Regions from separate parts of the Afipia sp. GW822-FHT04G07 genome, predicted to be linked through region 2. Evidence: predicted binding sites of a transcription regulator. Region 2 holds the regulator's gene; the other holds the start of a gene.

Region 1 (9,823 bases), 2.5 Mb from region 2:
CCGCGCCATTTCCGATAGCGTGAAGGTTCCTGTCATCGCCTCGGGCGGCGTCGGCAATCTCGATCATTTGGTGGCGGGCATTCGCGAGGGCCACGCGACCGCTGTGCTGGCCGCGTCGATCTTCCATTTTGGCGAATTCACCATCCGGCAGGCCAAGGACCATATGGTCCGCGCCGGGCTGCCGATGCGCCTGGATACCTAATTCCAAATACCTGAATCCGCTCAACACTTTGCGCTCCCCGGCCGGAGCTGGACCTGATAGAAGCCGATGATGACCCGTTTCACGATCCACGACTTGGCAGCCACCATCGACGCCCGCGCGGCTTCCGGAGGTGAGGCGTCGTATACCCGCAAGTTGCTCGACAAGGGCACCGATCATTGCGCCAAGAAACTGGGCGAGGAGGCGGTCGAAACCGTCATCGCCGCCGTCGAGAATAACCGCGACCATCTGATTGCTGAGAGCGCCGATCTGGTCTTCCACCTTCTGGTGCTGCTGAAGTCGCGCGGCATTACCCTTGCGGAAGTTGAAGACGTGCTGGCGCAGCGGACGCAGATGTCGGGACTTGAAGAGAAAGCGGCGCGTAGGCGCGAGTGAAACATTTCCGGCCGGCGCAGGGACGCGCGCGGGCCGGGCAGGAGGAAATGGCTCATGGATGTGAGAGCCGAACCGGTTCAGTACAATCCCTATCGCGTTTTCTCGCGCGCGCAGTGGGCCGCGTTGCGCGACGACATGCCGATGACGCTGACCGCCGAGGAAATCGCGCGGATGCATTCGATGCATGACCGCCTCGACATCAAGGAGGTCGAGGAAATCTATCTGCCGCTGTCACGCCTGCTGTCGTTCTATGTCGCCGCGGCGCAGCGGCTGTTCGTGGCGCAGCGCCACTTTCTCGGCATCGAAGACCGCAAGATGCCCTACATCATCGGCGTCGCGGGATCGGTGGCGGTCGGAAAGTCCACCACCGCGCGCGTGCTGCAGGCACTGTTGGCGCGCTGGTCGCCGCGGCCCAAGGTCGATCTCGTCACCACGGACGGCTTCCTGTTTCCGAACGAGATTCTGGAACGTGAAGGCCTGATGCAGAAGAAGGGCTTTCCCGAAAGCTACGATCTTCCTGCGCTGCTGAGCTTTCTTTCCGACATCAAGGCCGGACGGCGCCCTGTCCGCGCCCCGGTTTATTCGCATTTGACTTACGACATCATTCCAAACGAGGGCGTCGAGATCGACCGGCCCGACATCCTGATCGTCGAAGGCGTGAATGTGTTGCAGACCGGACGCTTGCCGCGCGACGGCAAGGCCATTCCCTACGTGTCGGACTTCTTCGACTTCTCGGTCTATATCGATGCGGAGGAGCCGATCCTGCGTGAATGGTATGTGGAGCGCTTTCTGACCCTGCGCGACACGGCGTTCCGTGACGAGCGGTCCTACTTCAACCGGTACGCAAAACTCTCCGACAAGGAAGCGACCGAAAAGGCGCTGTCGCTCTGGACGACGATCAACCTCGTCAACCTCGAGGAAAATATTCTGCCGACCCGTCCGCGCGCGACGCTTATCCTGAAAAAGGGCAGCGACCACATCATCGAGACGGTTCAGTTGCGGCGGTTGTAGAGCGCGACACCGAGTTCGTCGCGTCGCTTTATTTCAGTATGGTCTGTTCCGAAAACCGGTTCCACCTTTCGGGATCATGCGGCGTGACGCGTGGCGTCAATGCCGAAATGATCGAGATAGCGCCCGCTGATCGCCGACACCGGCATCATGATCAATACGTCGGTGGTGCCGAACTGATGATCGATCACCGCGCCGTCGCCGACGAACGCGCCGACCCGCAGATAGCCCTTGATGAGTGGCGGCAACATGCGCAGCGCCGCCTTGGTGTCGATATTGTCCTTCGCGATCCGGTTCATCTCGACGCGGCGCGAGGCATGTGCGCTGGCGCGCCAGCCTTCGGGGGCCGAGGCGAAGTGATGCAGGAACGACAGCGGCAGCGCGAGGCGATCGGGGTCGGTGCCCTCGAAGCTCGCGCATCCGATCATGACATCGAGATTATGCCGGCGCACATAACTCCACACGCCATGCCACAAAAGCTCGACGGTGCGCTTGGTGCGGTAGGGCGGCAGCACGCAGGAGCGGCCGAGCTCGAGAAATTTCAATCCGGCCTGCCGTTCCATCAGGCCTGAAATGTCGAACTCGTCGGCGGTGTAGAAACCGCCATGCTTTTCGGCGGCGTCCTGGCGTAACAGGCGATAGGTGCCGACCACCGGCTGCTTGCCGCTCAGGGTCGGCTTGGCCGCATGGTCGATGACCAGCAGGTGATCGCAGATCTTGTCGAACGCATCTTTGTCGCGCTGCGCGAGCATGGTCGCGGCGTCGGCAATTGCGGAGCCGTCCTTATAGAACACCTTGTAGCGCAGCTTCTGCGCGCGCTTCACATCGCCCTTGGTTTGCGCGAGGCGCACTTCAAGCGAGCCGATTCTGCCGAGCGACGGTGACGGTGGTTGCAGCGCCGGCAGAATATTCGGAATGGCGTCGCCGCGCAGGCTTGCGTGCAGCAGGTTCGGCATCAGCCATGTCGCAGCGGCCGATGCCGCCGACTTCGCATTGCGGGGCCGGAGCATCTGGACCAGCGCATGTCGGCGAAATGCATCAAGCGGGTTTTGAGCGGCAACACGCTCAAGCGGCTGGCGTGCGGTCAATCTTGCAGTGACATCCGGCGTCGTGCCAGCCGGTTTGTTGCCGTCCATGGCGTCCTCGCGGCCGCGCGCATTGATTCGCCAAGCGCGGCCTGACGCATCAATAATCACGGTCGTGATACGGATTTATGACATCGACGGCCGCTGCGCGGCCGCGCTTACGCGGCGATTGTCCGCGACGCGGGAAGCGCCGCCAGCGCATCCGTCAGCTTGTCGCGATCGAGCGGCTTGACGAGAAAGCCATCCATTCCCGCTTCGAAACATGCATAGCGATCGTCCACCAGCGTGTTCGCTGTCAGCGCCAGAATCGTGGTTCGCCGTGAACTGCGGCCCGCCTCATGCGCGCGAATTCGCTTGGTCGCGGCGATGCCGTCGAGCTTCGGCATCTGGACGTCCATCAGCACCACATCGTAGGGCGCGCCGGCGCTGTCCGCGGCGAGCCACGATTCAAGGGCCTGTTCGCCATCGGTAGTGATGACGGGGCGATGACCGAGACGTGTCAGCAGCGAACGGATCAGCAGCGCGTTGATCTCGTTGTCTTCGGCGACAAGAATGGAAAGCATGCCTGACGATGCATTGCGGGACGTGGGGAATTCAGGCGCGTCCGCCAGTTGCACCTCGCCCTCGGGCAACTCCGGCACAAGTGCCGCGCCTGCAGCCGTCAATCGCTCGGCGAGCGAAGCCGCGCGCAACGGCTTCACGAGATAGCCGGTGAACAGCGCCATCATCGATGGCGCGATGCTGCGCCGCGCCGCCGGGGTGAACATCGCGATCCGGTGGGTCGCATGGCGCATCGCCGCCTCGCCCAGTTCCTGCATCTGCGCGTCGCCGCTCATGCAATCCACGAGAATGGCGTGCCACGACCGCTCGGGCAGCAAGGCAATGGCGATGGAGGCATCCGCCACCGTGCAGGTCTGCGCCCCCCATCGCTCCAGACGCCGCGCGATCAACGAGGCTTCGATGGTCTGCGGCCCGACCAGCATGACCGATTTGTTCGCAAGGTCCGGCGCGTGGAATGCCGGGATGCTGTCGCCCTGATCGGCCACGAGCGGAATCGAGAATTCAAAGGTCGCGCCGTCGCCCTCGGCGCTCTCCAGCGTGATGCGTCCGCCCATGCGCCGGACGATGCGGTCGCTGATGCTGAGTCCAAGCCCGGTGCCGCCGTAGTTGCGCGCGGTGCCGTCGGATGCCTGCTCGAACTCGCGGAAGATCCGTTGCTGCGCTTCGGGCGCAATGCCGATCCCGGTGTCACGCACGAGGAAGCTGATTTCACCGGGCCAGATTCCGGGTTCGACGATCAGGGCGACACCACCCGCGGGCGTGAACTTGATGGCGTTGCCTGCCAGATTGAGCAACACCTGCCGCAGGCGCGCGGCGTCGCCAACGACAGTCTGCGGCACGCGCTCGTCGACATAGGACGCGATCTCAAGGCTGCGTGCCTGCGCGCGCGGCGCGAGCAGTTCGGTGATTTCCTCGATCATCGCGGCCAGCGCAAACGGACGATGTTCTAGATCGATCTTGCCGGCCTCGATCTTGGAAAAATCCAGCAACTCGTCGATCAGCGCCATCAAGGCGTCGCCGGAGGTCTTCACGGCCTTTGCATAGGTGACTTGTTCCGCCGTCAGCGGCGTGTCGAGCAGCAGGTTGCTCATGCCGATGATGCCGTTCAGCGGCGTGCGGATTTCATGCGACGCCATGGCGAGGAATTTCGATTTCGCCCGGTTCGCCGTGTTTGCGAGGTCGCGCGCTTCGGCAAGCGCACGCTCGGTCTCGGCGCGGTCCGTCACGTCGCGGCCGACGCACTGCACGTCGGCGGGCCGGTTGGCGTCGCTGCGAATCAGGCCTTCCCGCCAGGCGATCCATCGCGGGCCGAGGGGGCTGTCGATCTTCTGGTCGTGAACCCGCGTTCCGTTCGGCTCGACGGCTGCAGCGCCTTGTTCCAATACCGGCAGCGTGAAGCGCGTGCCGATCAGGACACTCCGCGGCTTGTTGGCGAGCGTGCAATAGGCGTCGTTGACCGACGTGATAAGGCCGTCGCTGTCGCGCAGGACGATCAGGTCGCTTTGGGATTCGAATAGACTGCGCGCGTGCTCCTCCGAACCCTTCAGTTCCCAGTTGCGATCGGCCAGCGCTTCATTGTGCATCTCGATCTTGCGCATCTTCTTTCGCAGCCAGCGCATCCGCATGCTCAGCGTCGCGAGCGCAAGACAAGCCAGCGCGAACAGAAAGCTCGCGCCGATAGCGAAAGCCTGGGGATCGTAGCCCGACGACTCGCCCCGGCTTCCCGACATGAAGCCGTAAGCCCCGCCGAAGGTGGCGGAGAAGATCATGAAGGAGCGGATGATGAAACTGATTCGAGGATATCGGCGCGCCAGACGGCGGAGTCGCGATCGGATGCGTAAAGCCCGCAGCATGGTTGTCCGCTCCGCTGTTGGAAGGCGCGTCTGGCCGGTCGGCGGAAGAATGTGTTCAGGATGTTTCGAAGTGTTTGAAGCGCCGGCGGATCGTCGGCGCCGATACAAACGTGGCTAACGAGACGTTAACGAGAGATTACGTCGCGCTATCGGCCAGATGCGTGCGGCGGCCCGCGCTTACCACAAGTGCTGCGGCGTCGCGCGCGCTGAAGGTCCGCGATTGCACGAAGATCCGGTAATCCGCACCGGCGTTTTCCGACAGGTAAATCACCGGTTCCGACGCGGAGACGCGATCCGCGATGCTGACGAAGGACGTCTCGGGTGTGACGGCGCAGCTTTCGTCGTCGGCCGTGCGGGTGTCGTCGATCACGGTGAAGTCGGCCATTTCGGGGCTGTCGACGATCTGCACGCGCACCGTCGCAAGTGCCGGATTGTCGGTGAAACTGACGTGGAGGGGATTCTGCCAGGGCGCGGTCGCGATCTGCATCGAGGCGCGTCCGAGGGCGATGCAGGGTCTCGCGCTCGGAACGATCTCGCCGCCGGCCACCACGCCGGCAAGGACCAAAGGTACGACCGAGGCGAGAATTTTCACACGCAACATGGAACGCCACTCACAGCAACAAGACCCGACGACAGGATCGCGCGGACCACCTGACCGGCGGTCCGGATCATGCGCCACAGCAGCCGCGACAGGGCCGCTTATGGTTCCTGAAGTGTAAAGAGAGATCGTTACGGAAGCGTTTCTTGGAACTGTTCTTGGAACCGGTTTTGGCGTCAGGCCGCGCGGCGCAGGTCTTCCGCCAGCACGCGATAGGATAGCGCCTCGGCGAGATGCAGTCGTCCGATGGTGTCCGCGCCATCGAGATCGGCAAGCGTACGCGCCACCCGCAGCACGCGGTGATAGCCGCGCGCCGACAGCCGCATGGTCTCGGCGGCATCGCGCAACAGTTTTTGTCCCGGCGCATCGGGCCGCGCGATCTCTTCCAAAATCGCAGCCGGTGCTTCCGCGTTGGTGCGGATATGCGGCAGGCCCAACGCGCCGTAGCGTGCGATTTGAATCGCGCGGGCCGCAGCGACGCGCGCGGCGACGTCCGCAGAGCCTTCCGCAGGCGCGGGCAGAATCAGATCGGAGGCAGCGACCGCCGGAACTTCGATCCGCAGATCGATGCGGTCCATCAGCGGGCCGGAAATGCGTCCCTGATAATCCGCCGTGCAGCGATCGATCCGGCCGCGCTTGCAGGAATAGCCGGGTTCGTAAGCGTGACCGCAGCGGCAGGGATTCATCGCCGCCACCAGCATGAAGCGCGCCGGATACGTCACGCGATGATTGGCACGCGACACCGCGATCTCGCCGTTCTCCAGCGGCTGACGCAGCGAATCCAGCACCCGCGCATCGAACTCCGGCAACTCGTCGAGAAACAGAACGCCGTTATGCGCCAGCGAAATCTCGCCGGGCCTGGCGCGGATTCCGCCGCCGGTCAGCGCAGCCATGCTGGCCGAGTGATGCGGCGCGCGGAACGGACGCCGCGCCGTCAGCGCGCCGCCTTCGATTTCGCCCGCAACGGACGCGATCATCGAAATCTCGAGCAGTTCGGCCGGCGACAGTGGCGGCAGGATCGACGGCAATCTTGCTGCGAGCATGGATTTGCCTGAGCCGGGCGATCCGATCATCAGCAGGTGATGGCCGCCGGCCGCGGCGATTTCGAGCGCGCGCTTGGCGCTTTCCTGACCCTTGATGTCGCGAAGGTCGAGCGATGCGATCTGCCGCTCGGTGATTTTCGGTTCGGGACGCGACAAGACTTGCGTGCCCTTGAAGTGGTTGGCGATCTGAATCAGCGATGCCGCCGCCACGATCTGGATGTCGGGGCTGGCCCATGCCGCTTCCGCGCCGCAGGCCGCGGGACAAATCAATCCCTCGTCGCGCGCGTTGGCGCCCATGGCGGCCGGCAGCACGCCCGCAACGGGCGCGATCGATCCGTCGAGACCGAGTTCGCCCAGGACCGTAAAGCCTGACAGCGCGTCAGGCGGGATTGCGCCGATGGCGGCCATCAGCCCGAGCGCGATGGGAAGATCGTAGTGACTGCCTTCCTTGGGCAGATCCGCCGGTGCGAGATTGACCGTGATTCGCCGCGCCGGCAGCGCAAGACCTGACGCAATCAGCGCCGAGCGCACCCGCTCACGGGCTTCGGACACGGCCTTGTCCGGCAGGCCGACAATGGTGAAGGCTGGCAACCCCGGCGCGACCTGAACCTGCACGTCCACCGCGCGGGCTTCGATGCCTTCAAATGCCACCGTGGAAACGCGCTGAACCATAGCTCCCCCGCCCCGTGGGAAAGCCTAGCAGGAACGGAGGTACGCGCAAGAACATTTAGGGAACAGGCAGAACGGTCTTTTTGAAAGGGACGCTTGGAAACACGGCCCAAAAGTGACACCGATTTTGAAATATTCGTCCAAGTATAAATTGTATTGATTAAAATAAATCAGAATATATTTGCCAATTTTAGTTTTCCTTTTATCCTTAACCAAGGATTAATACATAGATATACTAGCGCCGAATTCTATTTACCTTGTTTTCGTAGCCCGAATTCAAGGAACAAGAAAATGACCAGCCTGTTTCGCCGGTTTCTGCCTCTGACGTTGTTGTTGCTGCTGGCGATACTGGCGAACGATTTTTCCCCCCGATCGGCTGCGGTCGCCGGGACGGACGATCCCGAGGTCGCTCACAGCAACAGGGCGCATCGGCCTCAGCGGCTGATCCATGGCGCGAGGGTGAACTGTCCGCGTCCTGCGCCGGCTGCGGAGCCGCTCGATCCTCCGACCACGTCTTCATTGTCGCGCGCGCAAAAATTTTCGGCGGGCGAGCACTTCAAGGAAAATATCGCGCCCTCTGCCGACGTCAGGATCGCATGGCTCGGTGCGACCTTCATGCGCCGCTTTGTCATCAAGATCGAAGATGCGGACGGCGAAACGGTGCTTCAGTTTCACACGCTGCTCCGGCCGTCGCGCGATCACCACATCATTGCTGAACTCGAAGATCGGCATGAGACCCGTCTCGCCGATCTGTGGTGTCTGCTGAAAATCCAGGCCAGCGGCGAACCCGGAACGCTCCTGACCGATGCGCTCCCGAATATTTTTTATGTGCGCGACAGTTCAGGTCTGCTCGGCGCCGTCGATGCCGTCTGGGGAGGTGCCGGGTGGGAGATCGGCGCAAGTCCGATCGACGGCGAGCGGATGTGGCCTGTCGGGGTGCGCGTGATGTCGCGCTGAGAGCTGCGTGCGGCTCGACTGAGGGATCGCGGCAGCGAGCAGTTTGCCCGCTGCCGCTTTTATCTTCAGAGGTTCATGATCATTGGCTCGGCGATGTAGCGGAAGCCGTCGCCGGTCTTCACCACATGGCCGTATCCGGGCCACGCGAAGTGATACGACATCACAGCCGTCTTGTTGGCCGCGAGCATGTCGAGCATCTTGACCCTTGTCGCCGCCGCCATCTTGGGATCGGAATCGTAGGCGAACTCCATCCGCGGACGTTCCAGCAGCAGCACTTGATGGTGGGTGAGGTCGCCGAGGAAGGCGAACGATTTTCCCTCCGACTGGATCATGAACATGTGGTGGCCGAAGGTGTGGCCGGGCGCCGCGATGGCGGTCACGCCGGGCAGGAATTCCTGATCGTCCTTGAAGAACACGATGCGGTCGCGCACCGGCATCAGGTTTTTCCGGGCGTGAACGATGAAGTCCTTCAGCGGGCCGTCCATCTTCTTTTCATCGGTCCAGAAGTCCAGATCGGCCTGGCTGATGTAAACCTGCGCGTTCGGGAACAGCGGCTTGCCGCCTTCGTCGACGATGCCGCCGATATGATCGATATGGGCATGCGAGCAAACAATGGCGTCGACGTCTTCCGGCTTGAGTCCGGCTTCTGTGATGCTCTTCTGCAGGCGTCCAGTCGTCGGCCCGAACAGCTTCGACGTGCCCATGCCGGTGTCGAACAGAACTACCCGGTCTCCGAAATTCACGATCGGCGCGTTCTGTTCGAGAATGACGTTGCTGGTGCTGAGAAAATTATCCGCCAGCATCTTCTGTACGTCTTCCTTGGGCACGCCGACGAACGTGCCGGACGGATCACCGAGCGGAAGCGGCCCGTCGGACACCACCGTCACCTCCGCGCCGCCGAGCTTGAAGCGATGAAAGTAGGGAGCCTGCGTACCGAGCTTTGGCGCACGCGCCAGCGCGTCACGGCTCATCATCGTTGCAGTAAGTCCGGCACCGAGAGCAAGGAGAGATCGTCGCGAAACATCGATCGTCATGCGTTCCTCCATTGGCTTTTGTTGTTCGTCGCCTGCAGTGGCCGGATTATGAAGCCGGTATCCACGAGCTGGCAAGGAGCGGCGCAACAGCGGGCGCTTGCGCGCGATGCGTTTGCAGCATGACGACGCCTCGAGTTGATATCTAAGAGAAATCAATCCTGACGGGCGTGGGCGTGGATGCGGCTGTCCGGAACCAGCGTCGCTTCGTTTGCGTCGAGCCTGCCGGGCTTGGGCGAGAGGCGCAGCCCGAACACATGCGGAAAACGCATAATCTCGACGTCGAATTCTGCGGTGGTCACCGGCGTCACCGCGGCGGCCGATTTCGGTGCGTAGAGTCGGCCCCAGATATCGACGCCGGAAAATTGCGGAAGTTGGGTCAGGCGCAAGTTGCCGATACTGCCGTCGAAATTCAGAAGCTGC
Region 2 (9,823 bases):
CGAAGCCCATGAGGCGGACGTTGCTGTTCTTGTCCTTCACCTTGGCGATGAAGTCCGGAATGTTCTCGACGCTGCCGATGTCGGCGAGCATCTGCAATGCCGCTTCGTTGGCGCCGCCGTGCGCCGGTCCCCACAGGCAGGCGATGCCGGCGGCGATACAGGCGAACGGGTTGGCGCCTGATGAGCCGGCGATGCGCACGGTCGATGTCGAGGCGTTCTGCTCGTGATCGGCATGCAGGATGAAGATCTTGTCCAGCGCTTCGGCCAGCACCGGATTGATCTTGTACTCCTCGCACGGCACGGCGAAGCACATGTTGAGGAAGTTCTCGGCGAAGGAGAGCGAGTTCTTCGGATAAACGAAGGGCTGGCCGACATTGTACTTGAAGGCCATCGCGGCCAGCGTCGGGATCTTCGCGATCATGCGCATGGAGGCGATCATGCGCTGCTTGGGATCGGAAATGTCGGTGGAGTCATTATAGAAGGCGGCGAGAGCGCCGACCGATGCGACCATAACGGCCATCGGATGCGCGTCGCGGCGGAAGCCCTGGAAGAAGCGGGCCATCTGCTCGTGCACCATCGTGTGATGCGTCACGCGATAGTCGAAGTCTTCCTTTTGCGCCTTGGTCGGAAGCTCACCGTAGAGCAGCAGATAGCAGGTTTCGAGGAAGTCGCCTTTTTCGGCGAGCTGCTCGATGGGATAACCGCGGTACATCAGAATGCCGGCGTCGCCATCGATGTAGGTGATCTTGGAGTCGCAACTGCCCGTCGACGTAAAACCGGGATCGTAAGTGAACATGCCGGTCTGGGCGTAGAGCTTGCTGATGTCGATGACATCGGGCCCCACGCTGCCGCTCAAGACGGGGAAATCGACGGTCTTTCCTTCAACCGTCAGCGTTGCCTTCTTGGTGTTCGTCTTTGCATCCATCGTAAAGTCCCCGGTGACAGTGTTGCGCAGGGCAAGCGAGGCTCACGAACGCCATGTATATGGGGACGCAAGCGCTTTGTTCCAGAAGTGTGGCCCAAATGGGTAGCTCATTGCAGTGTGCGCTGCAAGATAGGCAATATCCGCCCAAAGTTGGGGCTGCCTTGCATGCGCCCCGGCTATGCGAGGGCCTGATCTTGCAGGCGTTCCAGACAGGTTTCCCGTCCCAGCACGGCCAGGACGTCGAATATGCCGGGAGAGGTGGTCCTGCCGGTCAGGGCGACACGTAACGGCTGGGCGACCGCCCCGAGTTTGAGATTATTTTCTTCGGCAAAGCTGCGCATGGCGGCTTCGGTGGTATCGGCTGCCCACGGGCTGACTGTTTCCAGCGCAGCTTTCAGTTTCCCGATCAGTTGGCGCGTCTCCGGCGTCATCACCGCCGCCGCTTTTGGTTCAAGCTCAAGCGGCCGATCGGCAAAGATAAAATGAGAGCTGTCGATCAATTCCAGGAGAGTCTTGGCGCGCTCCTTCAAGCCCGGCATGGCAGCCAGCAACTGGGCGCGGGTAGTGTCATTCAGCTTGGCTTTGATCGCCGCCCCGCCGGGCACGAATTGCAGCACATCCTCGAAGCTCGCCAGCAGCGTCTTGTCGTCCGTCGTGCGGATGTAGTGACCATTGAGATTTTCGAGCTTGGCGAAATCGAACCGCGCGGCCGAACGCCCGATCGCCGGCAGATCGAACTCCTTGATCATTTCGTCGGTCGAGAAAATCTCCTGATCGCCGTGGCTCCAGCCTAGCCGCACCAGATAGTTCCGCAGCGCCTCGGGCAGGTATCCCATGGCGCGATAGGCATCGACGCCGAGGGCGCCGTGACGCTTGGAAAGCTTCGAGCCGTCCGGGCCGTGGATCAACGGAATGTGAGACATGACAGGCACGTCCCATCCGAGCGCGTCGTAGATATGCTTCTGGCGGGCGGCATTGATCAGATGGTCGTCGCCACGAATGACATGCGTGACGTCCATGTCGTGATCATCGACCACCACGGCGAGCATATAGGTCGGGTTGCCGTCGGAGCGCAGCAGCACGAGATCGTCGAAGTTCTCGTTCTGCCAGACCACGCGGCCCTGCACCTGATCCTCGATCACGGTCTCGCCGGTCTGCGGCGCTTTCAGCCGGATCACCGGCTTGACGCCGGCGGGCGCTTCCGAGGGATCGCGGTCGCGCCAGCGCCCGTCGTAGCGCATGGCGCGTCCTTCGGCCTTGGCGGCCTCGCGCATCTGGGTGAGTTCCTCTGGCGTCGCGTAGCAATGATACGCCTTGCCCTCCGCGAGCAACTGCTCGGCGATTTCGCGGTGCCGCGCGGCGCGGGCAAACTGAAAGACCGTCTCGCCGTCCCATGTGATGCCGAGCCATTTGAGGCCGTCGATGATCGCGGCGATGGCAGGCTCAGTGGAGCGCTCGCGGTCGGTATCCTCGATCCGCAGCAGCATCTTCCCGCCCCGTCCGCGTGCGTAAAGCCAGTTGAACAGCGCGGTGCGTCCTCCGCCAATATGGAGGAAGCCGGTCGGTGAGGGCGCAAAGCGGGTAACGACGGGTTTGGTCATGGCAGCGTTCAGGAGCCTCGGGAAAGTGTTGGCGGGCCGTGTATCACACCGGTGGCGCAGTGTCTCAAAGCGAATTGCGACGAATTAAATGGACTTTCGCCGGGTGCCGCCGGTCACGGGAACGCCATTTGGCCTTGGCGGGGCCGCCCGGATTTGGCACATAGACGCCAACTTGAAAGGGTTTCAATGACTGACGAATCGGGTTCGGACGCGGGCGGCGACTTCATCCGCGACATTGTCGCTGCGGATCTTGCCGCCGGGAAGCACGCCGGCGTGGTGACGCGCTTTCCGCCGGAGCCGAACGGATACCTGCATCTCGGCCATGCGAAATCGATCTGCCTGAACTTCGGAATTGCCGAGGAATTCGGCGGGCATTGCAGCCTGCGCTTCGACGACACCAATCCGACCAAGGAAGAACAGGAATACATCGATGCGATCGAGCGCGACGTGCGCTGGCTCGGCTTCGACTGGGGCACGCACCTGCATTTCGCGTCGGACTATTTCGAGCAGCTTTATGGCTGGGCGCAGGATTTGATCCGCTCCGGGAAGGCCTATGTCGACGATCAGTCGCAGGAGGAAATCCGGCTGACGCGCGGCACGCTGACCGAGCCCGGACAGAACAGCCCGTTCCGCGAGCGGAGCGTTGCGGAAAATCTCGACCTGTTCACGCGGATGCGCGCCGGCGAATTTCCGAACGGCGCGCGCGTACTGCGCGCCAAGATCGACATGACGTCAGGCAACATCAACCTGCGCGATCCCGTGCTCTATCGCATCCTGCACGCGCATCATCCGCGCACCGGGGGGGCGTGGACAATCTATCCGAGCTACGATTTCGCGCATGGCCAGTCCGACGCCATCGAGCACGTCACCCATTCGATCTGCACGCTGGAATTCGCCGATCATCGGCCGCTCTACGACTGGTTCATCGAGAATCTTCCGGTGCCGTCGCGCCCGCGGCAGTACGAATTCGCGCGTCTCAATGTCACCCACACGCTGCTGTCCAAGCGCGTGCTGACGGAACTGGTGCGTGGCGGGCATGTCACCGGCTGGGACGATCCGCGCATGCCGACGCTTGCGGGTTTGCAGCGACGTGGCGTGCCGGCGGAAGCGCTGCGTGAATTCGTGAAGCGGATCGGTGTCGCCAAGGCGAACAGCACCGTGGACATCGGCATGTTCGACTTCGTGGTCCGCGAGACGCTCAACAAGAGCGCGCCGCGCCGCATGGCCGTGCTGCGTCCGCTCAAGGTGGTGATCGAAAATTATCCGGAAGGGCAGGTCGAACATCTCGACGCCGTCAATCATCCGGAGGTGCCGGCATTGGGATCGCGGCAGATTCCGTTCGGGCGTGAAATTTACATCGAGCACGACGACTTCATGGAAACGCCGGTAAAAAAGTTTTTCCGGCTTGCACCGGGCAAAGAGGTGAGGCTGCGCTACGGCTATTTCATCACCTGCCGCGACGTCATCAAGAATGCCGCGGGCGAAGTGATCGAACTGCGCTGCACCTACGACCCAGAAACCCGGGGCGGCAACGCGCCCGACGGCCGCAAGGTGAAGGGGACGATCCACTGGGTCGCCGCGTCGGACGCAGTGCCGGCTGAGGTGAGGCTCTACAATCTTCTGTTCTCGGCGCAGCAGCCCGACGCCGCCAACTTCGCGTCACAGATCAATCCGGACTCGCTCGAGGTCGTGACGGCGATGGTCGAACCGTCGCTGGCCGGCGCGAACGATCCCGGCACGATGCAGTTCGAGCGGCAGGGATACTTCTGCCGCGACCGCGACTCCACGCCCGGCAAGCTGGTGTTCAACCGCACCGTTGGATTGCGCGACACCTGGGCCAAGGTTGCATCCGAAGCGTGAAGATATAGTCGCGCATTCTGCATCCGTTCCGCTGTCCCTTTTGATGCACCGTCAGGTAGCATCCGATCGCGGGGACGCGCGGGCGGGGCGGCGCGATGGCCAGCCGGGACAACGATCAGCGGCGCACACAAGGCCGGGTGACCACCTGGCCGCCGCGGGGTGCTGCGCAGGCCGGCTCAGCCGCCGAAAGCGGCGCGGGTCTCTGGTCGTCGTGGATCGGTATCCTGAAAAGCTGGTTGCGCGCCGAAGCGGGACCGGGGCGGTTGCTGCCCTGGGTGCCGGTCGCGTTCGGCACAGGAATCGCGGCGTATTTCGCAGCGGATCGCGAGCCGGTCGCGTCCGTTGCCGCCGTGACTGCAGCCGTCCTCTGCATCGCCGCGTTCCTCGCGCGTAGGCACCCGATGTTTCCGGCGGTGGTAATGCTGGCCGCGCTCGCCGCGGGCTTCGCGACGGCCGCGCTCAAGACCGCCCGGGTCGCGCATGGCGTGCTGGCGCGTCCGATGTTCGCCGTGACGATGAAGGGCTTTGTCGAAACCCGCGATGAGCGCGAGCGCACCGATCGCTTCGTACTGCGCGTGGAAGAGATGGAAGCTCCGCGCAGCGAAATCAAACTCGAACGTGTGCGGCTGTCGGTCAAGAAAGGCACTGCGCCTGCGGTCGGCAGTTTTGTTGAGCTGAAGGCGCGGCTACTGCCGCCGCTGTCGCCGCTGCGCCCCGGCAGTTACGATTTTGGCCGCGACATGTATTTCGCCGGGATCGGCGCATCCGGATTCGCGATGGGCGCGATCAAGACCATCGAGGCGCCGCGCAGCGGCGGCACATATCTGCGTTATGCCGCGACGATGCAGGGGATGCGCGATGCAATCGACGCGCGGATTCGCAGCGTCCTCACCGGCGATTCACGCGCCATTGCAACGGCGCTGCTCACCGGACGCCGCGACGCGATTTCCACGCCGGTGAACGACGCCATGTTTATCTCCGGGCTTGGCCATGTGCTGTCGATCTCCGGCTATCACATGGCGGTGGTGGCGGGCGTCGTGTTCTTCGCGGTGCGTGCGCTGCTCGCGCTGTTTCCCGGATTAACGGTGACGTTCCCGATCAAGAAATGGTCGGCGGCGGCGGCCTTCGTCGCGGCGTTGTTCTATCTGCTGTTGTCGGGCGCGGAGGTTGCGACGCAACGATCGTTCTTCATGACGGCGGTGGTGCTGATCGCGGTGATGGTGGACCGCCGCGCCATCACGTTCCGCACGCTTGCGGTGGCGGCGATGATCGTGCTGCTGATCGCACCGGAGGCGCTGGTGCATCCGAGTTTCCAGATGTCGTTCGCGGCGACGCTCGGACTCGTGGCGCTGGTCCAACTCGGGATGCCGAACCTGTTCGCGTCGCCGGACAATACGCAGGTGGCGCGCGCCGCGTTGTGGGGCGGCCGCGAGATCACGATGCTGGCGCTGGCGTCGCTGGTCGCGGGATTTGCGACGATGCCTTACGCGGCATTTCACTTTCATCGCGTGACGCCCTACGGGGTGCTGGCCAATCTCGCGGCGATGCCGGTTGTCTCGGTGCTGGTGATGCCGGCCGGATTGTTGGGGCTGCTCGCCATGCCGTTCGGCTTCGACGGCGTGTTCTGGCGGCTGATGGATGTCGGCATCGGCTGGATGATGGCGGTGGCGCAATGGGTCGCGGCATTGCCGGGCGCCATCGGGCGGCTTGCGGCGTTCGGGACCGGGCCATTGGCGGTAATGAGCGCGGGCATCATCGTGCTCGGTCTGTTGCGGACGCCGCTGCGCTGGGTAGGAGCGGGGCTGATCGTGCTCGCAACGGCGTGGGCGCTGACAACACCGCAGCCGGATATTCTCGTGGCTGGCGATGGGCACACCGTCGGGGTACGCGGCAAGGATGGCAGGCTGCGCCTGATGCGCACCGGCAAGGATGCTTTCCTGTCGCGCGAATGGCTCGCCGCCGATGCCGATACCCGCACGGCGGCCGATCCGTCGCTGGTAGATGGTGTGTCCTGCGACAATGCGGGATGCGTGGTGCAGGCGGAAGGCGGCGCCACCGTCGCTCTCACGCTGAAACCTGGAGCTTTCGCGGACGACTGTGCGCGCGCCGCCGTGATCGTGACGTTGCGGCAACCACCGGCCGGTTGCGCGGCCACGGTGCTGGATCAGGACACGCTGCGCAGGCGCGGGACGCTCGCCTTGCGCAAGACCGCCGAAGGCTATGCCGTCACAGCCATCAGGCCGCGCGGCGTCGATCGCCCTTGGTCTGCGGCAGTTGCGGAGGATGAGCCACAGGCTCCAGCGTCTCGGCCGAATGTCCCGGCGCGCTCCGTCGATGCGACGCCCGCCGAAAGCGACCTCCAGCCGGACGATTAATTCTCGAGGCTCAATACTTCCGGAGCAGACCGATCAGCTTGCCCTGAATGCGCACGCGGTTGGGCGGCAGGATCCGGACTTCATAGGCCGAGTTGGCAGGCTCAAGCGCAATGGATGCGCCGCGTCGCCGGAAACGCTTCAGTGTGGCTTCTTCCTCGTCGATCAGCGCGACCACGATGTCGCCAGTGTCGGCGCTGTCGTTGCGCTGGATCAGCACGGTGTCGCCGTCGAGAATACCGGCTTCCATCATGGAATCGCCGCGCACTTCGAGGGCGTAGTGTTCGCCCGACCCGAGCATGTCGGGCGGCAGGCTGATGGTGTGGCTGCGGGTCTGGAGCGCCTCGATGGGCGTACCGGCCGCGATCCGTCCCATGACCGGCACGGAAACCGGGAAGTTCGTATCGTCCTCGTGGCCGGCGGAGCCGCTGCTGCGGACCTTGCCGAGGTTGCCCTCGATGACACTGGGGGTGAAGCCGCGACGGCCGTTGCCGCCGGCACCCGAATTCCCAAGCTCCGGCAGTTTGATGACTTCAATCGCGCGGGCACGGTTGGCGAGCCTGCGGATGAAGCCGCGTTCCTCAAGAGCCGTGATCAGCCGGTGGATGCCGGACTTGGAGCGCAAGTCCAGCGCGTCCTTCATTTCGTCGAACGAGGGCGGAACACCAGCTTCCTTCAGCCGCTCGTTGATAAAGCGCAGAAGCTCGTATTGTTTGCGTGTCAGCATCTATCTGGTCCCCGATCGCCTTTGCTCCGATGCCGCGCCTCTCTGGATACGGGCCGTTGGACGGCCAATCAGGAGTTGCGAGTCACTCGAAACAAATCATGAACGAACACTATCTGTTCCATATGTGTTCCGCAACCCCTTAATTTCACGTCAACGACGGGGAGCTTTAGTTGGGAAGCCGGAGGATCGTGCAGGGCGAGCCGGCAGGGGCCGCTGGTGCGAAGGGTGGGCGGACGATGAGCGCATCCGCCGCCGCCAGATTGCCCACCAGAGAACTGTCCTGAGGGCCTACCGAGGTTGCGACGGGCACGCCGTCGCCGCCGGTTGTAACCCTTGCCCGCAGATGATCCTGCCGCTTGTCGTTGGCTGGCAGCTCGCGCCCCAGCACGGCCCGCTCCAGGACATGATCGACCTGGGTTCGTCCCGACAGCGCGCGGATGAGCGGCACCAGAAACAGGAAGGCGCAGACATAGGATGACACCGGGTTGCCGGGCAGGCCGAGCACGCGCATCGGCCCGAGGCGTCCGTGCATCATCGGCTTTCCGGGCCGCAGCGCGATTTTCCAGAAAGCCATGTCGACGCCTTCGGCTTTCAGCGCAGTCTGAACGAGATCATGGTCGCCGACGGAAGCGCCGCCGGTGGTCACAAGAACATCGACGCCGAGATCGCGCGCACGCCGGATGGCGTCGGTTGTCGACTCGAGTGTATCGCGCGCGATGCCGAGATCGATGGGGTCCGCGCCTTCGTTGCGCGCGAGCGCGATCAGCGCGAACACGTTGCTGTGGACGATCTGGCCCGGCGCGGGCTTTGTGCCCGGCACGACCAGTTCATCCCCGGTCGCGAGGATCGCGACTCTTGGGCGACGATGCACCGGCAGTTGCGGATGATTCATGCTCGCGGCCAGCGCAAGCGCACGATCGGTCAGGAGCGATCCTCGCCGCAGCCCTGTTTCGCCTTCGCGGAAATCGATGCCCGCCGGCCGGATGTTTTTTCCCGCCGCGATGGCCTCGTTCACGATCACGGTGTCGCCGTCGCGCGCGGTGTCTTCCTGAATGATCACGGCGTCGGTCCCGGCCGGGATCACGCCGCCGGTGAAAATGCGCGCGGCTTGTTCCGCGCCGACGGTCGCATTGAACGGGCGGCCGGCGGCGACTTCGCCAATGACTTTCAGGCGTGCGCCCGAAACAGCATCGGCGGCGCGAACCGCATATCCGTCCATCGCCGACATGTCGGCCGGCGGCTGGGTGCGCAATGCTGCGATGTCACGGGACAGCGTGCGATGAAACGCGTCGTTCAGCGCGGCCATTTCTTCGGGAAGCGCGGCTGCGTCCTTGAGGACGGCGGCATAGGCTTCGGCGACCGGCATCAGCGCCATGGGACGCTCCTTACGAGTGGAGTGGATTTGACATTCGCTTCCACCCCGCAGCGAGTACGCAAAGCGAATGTCAAATCCGAAACTCCACTCGAAGTCTATATTTGCTAGTGGTCCTTTGGTTTTAACATTCGCATAAAGGCCTGCTGAAACGGGGTGCGAATGTTAAAACCGGACCACTAGTAGTCGGCGAGATAATGGCCGGACTTGCCGCCCTTTTTCTCGACGAGGCGAACGCCTTCGACATGAATGCCGCGCTCGACGGCCTTCACCATGTCGTAGATCGTGAGACACGCCACCGACACGGCGGTCAGCGCTTCCATCTCCACGCCGGTGGGGCCCTTGACCTTCACCGTCGCGCGCACGCGGCAGCCGGGCAGCTTGGTGTCGGGCGTGATGTCGATAGTGACTTTCGAGAGCGCCAGCGGATGACAGAGCGGAATGAGATCGGAGGTGCGCTTCGCCGCCATGATTCCGGCGACGCGCGCGGTGCCGAGCACGTCGCCCTTGGTGGCGTTGCCCTTCACGATCAGATCGAGCGTCTTGCGGGTCATGACGACATGGCCCTCGGCCACCGCCACGCGCTCGGTGTCGGGCTTTGCCGAAACATCCACCATGCGGGCCTCGCCCTTGGCGTCGATGTGGGTGAGGGCGGAGCCTGCTTTTGTCTTTGACTTTGTCCTGGATTTTTTGGCCACGTCAGCGCGTCCCGGTGGCGCGCTGCGCGCCGTCGCGCGCGAGCAGCGTGCGCGTGGCGGCCGCGACGTCGGCCTGCCGCATCAGGCTTTCGCCGACGAGAAAGGTCGACATGCCGACCTTTTCGAGGCGTGCAAGATCCTGAGGCGCGAAAATCCCGCTTTCACCGACGCTGATGCGATCCTTCGGAATCAGCGGCGCGAGTTCTTCGCTGGTGGCGAGTGTCGTCTCGAATGTGCGCAGGTTGCGGTTGTTGACGCCGAGCAGGGG

What was found. Region 2 encodes LexA, which represses DNA repair genes until DNA is damaged. Its sites were predicted from a motif close to TGTTCNNNNTGTGTTCNG; they were not measured.
Region 1: the regulator LexA is predicted to act here: its motif matches at 7,463-7,480, upstream of AC1RKJ_RS13465 (YifB family Mg chelatase-like AAA ATPase).

Annotation. Positions count from the first base shown of each region.
Region 1 covers NZ_JBXAMP010000001.1:2,750,414-2,760,236, forward strand. The annotation lists gene hisF (imidazole glycerol phosphate synthase subunit HisF) at 1-202, shown strand, start outside; gene AC1RKJ_RS13440 (phosphoribosyl-ATP diphosphatase) at 272-595, shown strand; gene coaA (type I pantothenate kinase) at 650-1,606, shown strand; gene olsB (l-ornithine N(alpha)-acyltransferase) at 1,681-2,739, opposite strand; gene AC1RKJ_RS13455 (ATP-binding protein) at 2,847-5,102, opposite strand; gene AC1RKJ_RS13460 (hypothetical protein) at 5,239-5,703, opposite strand; gene AC1RKJ_RS13465 (YifB family Mg chelatase-like AAA ATPase) at 5,877-7,415, opposite strand; gene AC1RKJ_RS13470 (hypothetical protein) at 7,704-8,369, shown strand; gene AC1RKJ_RS13475 (MBL fold metallo-hydrolase) at 8,435-9,403, opposite strand; gene AC1RKJ_RS13480 (hypothetical protein) at 9,556-9,823, opposite strand, start outside.
Region 2 covers NZ_JBXAMP010000001.1:209,766-219,588, forward strand. The annotation lists gene gltA (citrate synthase) at 1-925, opposite strand, end outside; gene gltX (glutamate--tRNA ligase) at 1,102-2,526, opposite strand; gene AC1RKJ_RS01035 (glutamine--tRNA ligase/YqeY domain fusion protein) at 2,713-4,386, shown strand; gene AC1RKJ_RS01040 (ComEC/Rec2 family competence protein) at 4,482-6,761, shown strand; gene lexA (transcriptional repressor LexA) at 6,772-7,485, opposite strand; gene AC1RKJ_RS01050 (molybdopterin molybdotransferase MoeA) at 7,652-8,860, opposite strand; gene moaC (cyclic pyranopterin monophosphate synthase MoaC) at 9,037-9,555, opposite strand; gene trpC (indole-3-glycerol phosphate synthase TrpC) at 9,557-9,823, opposite strand, start outside.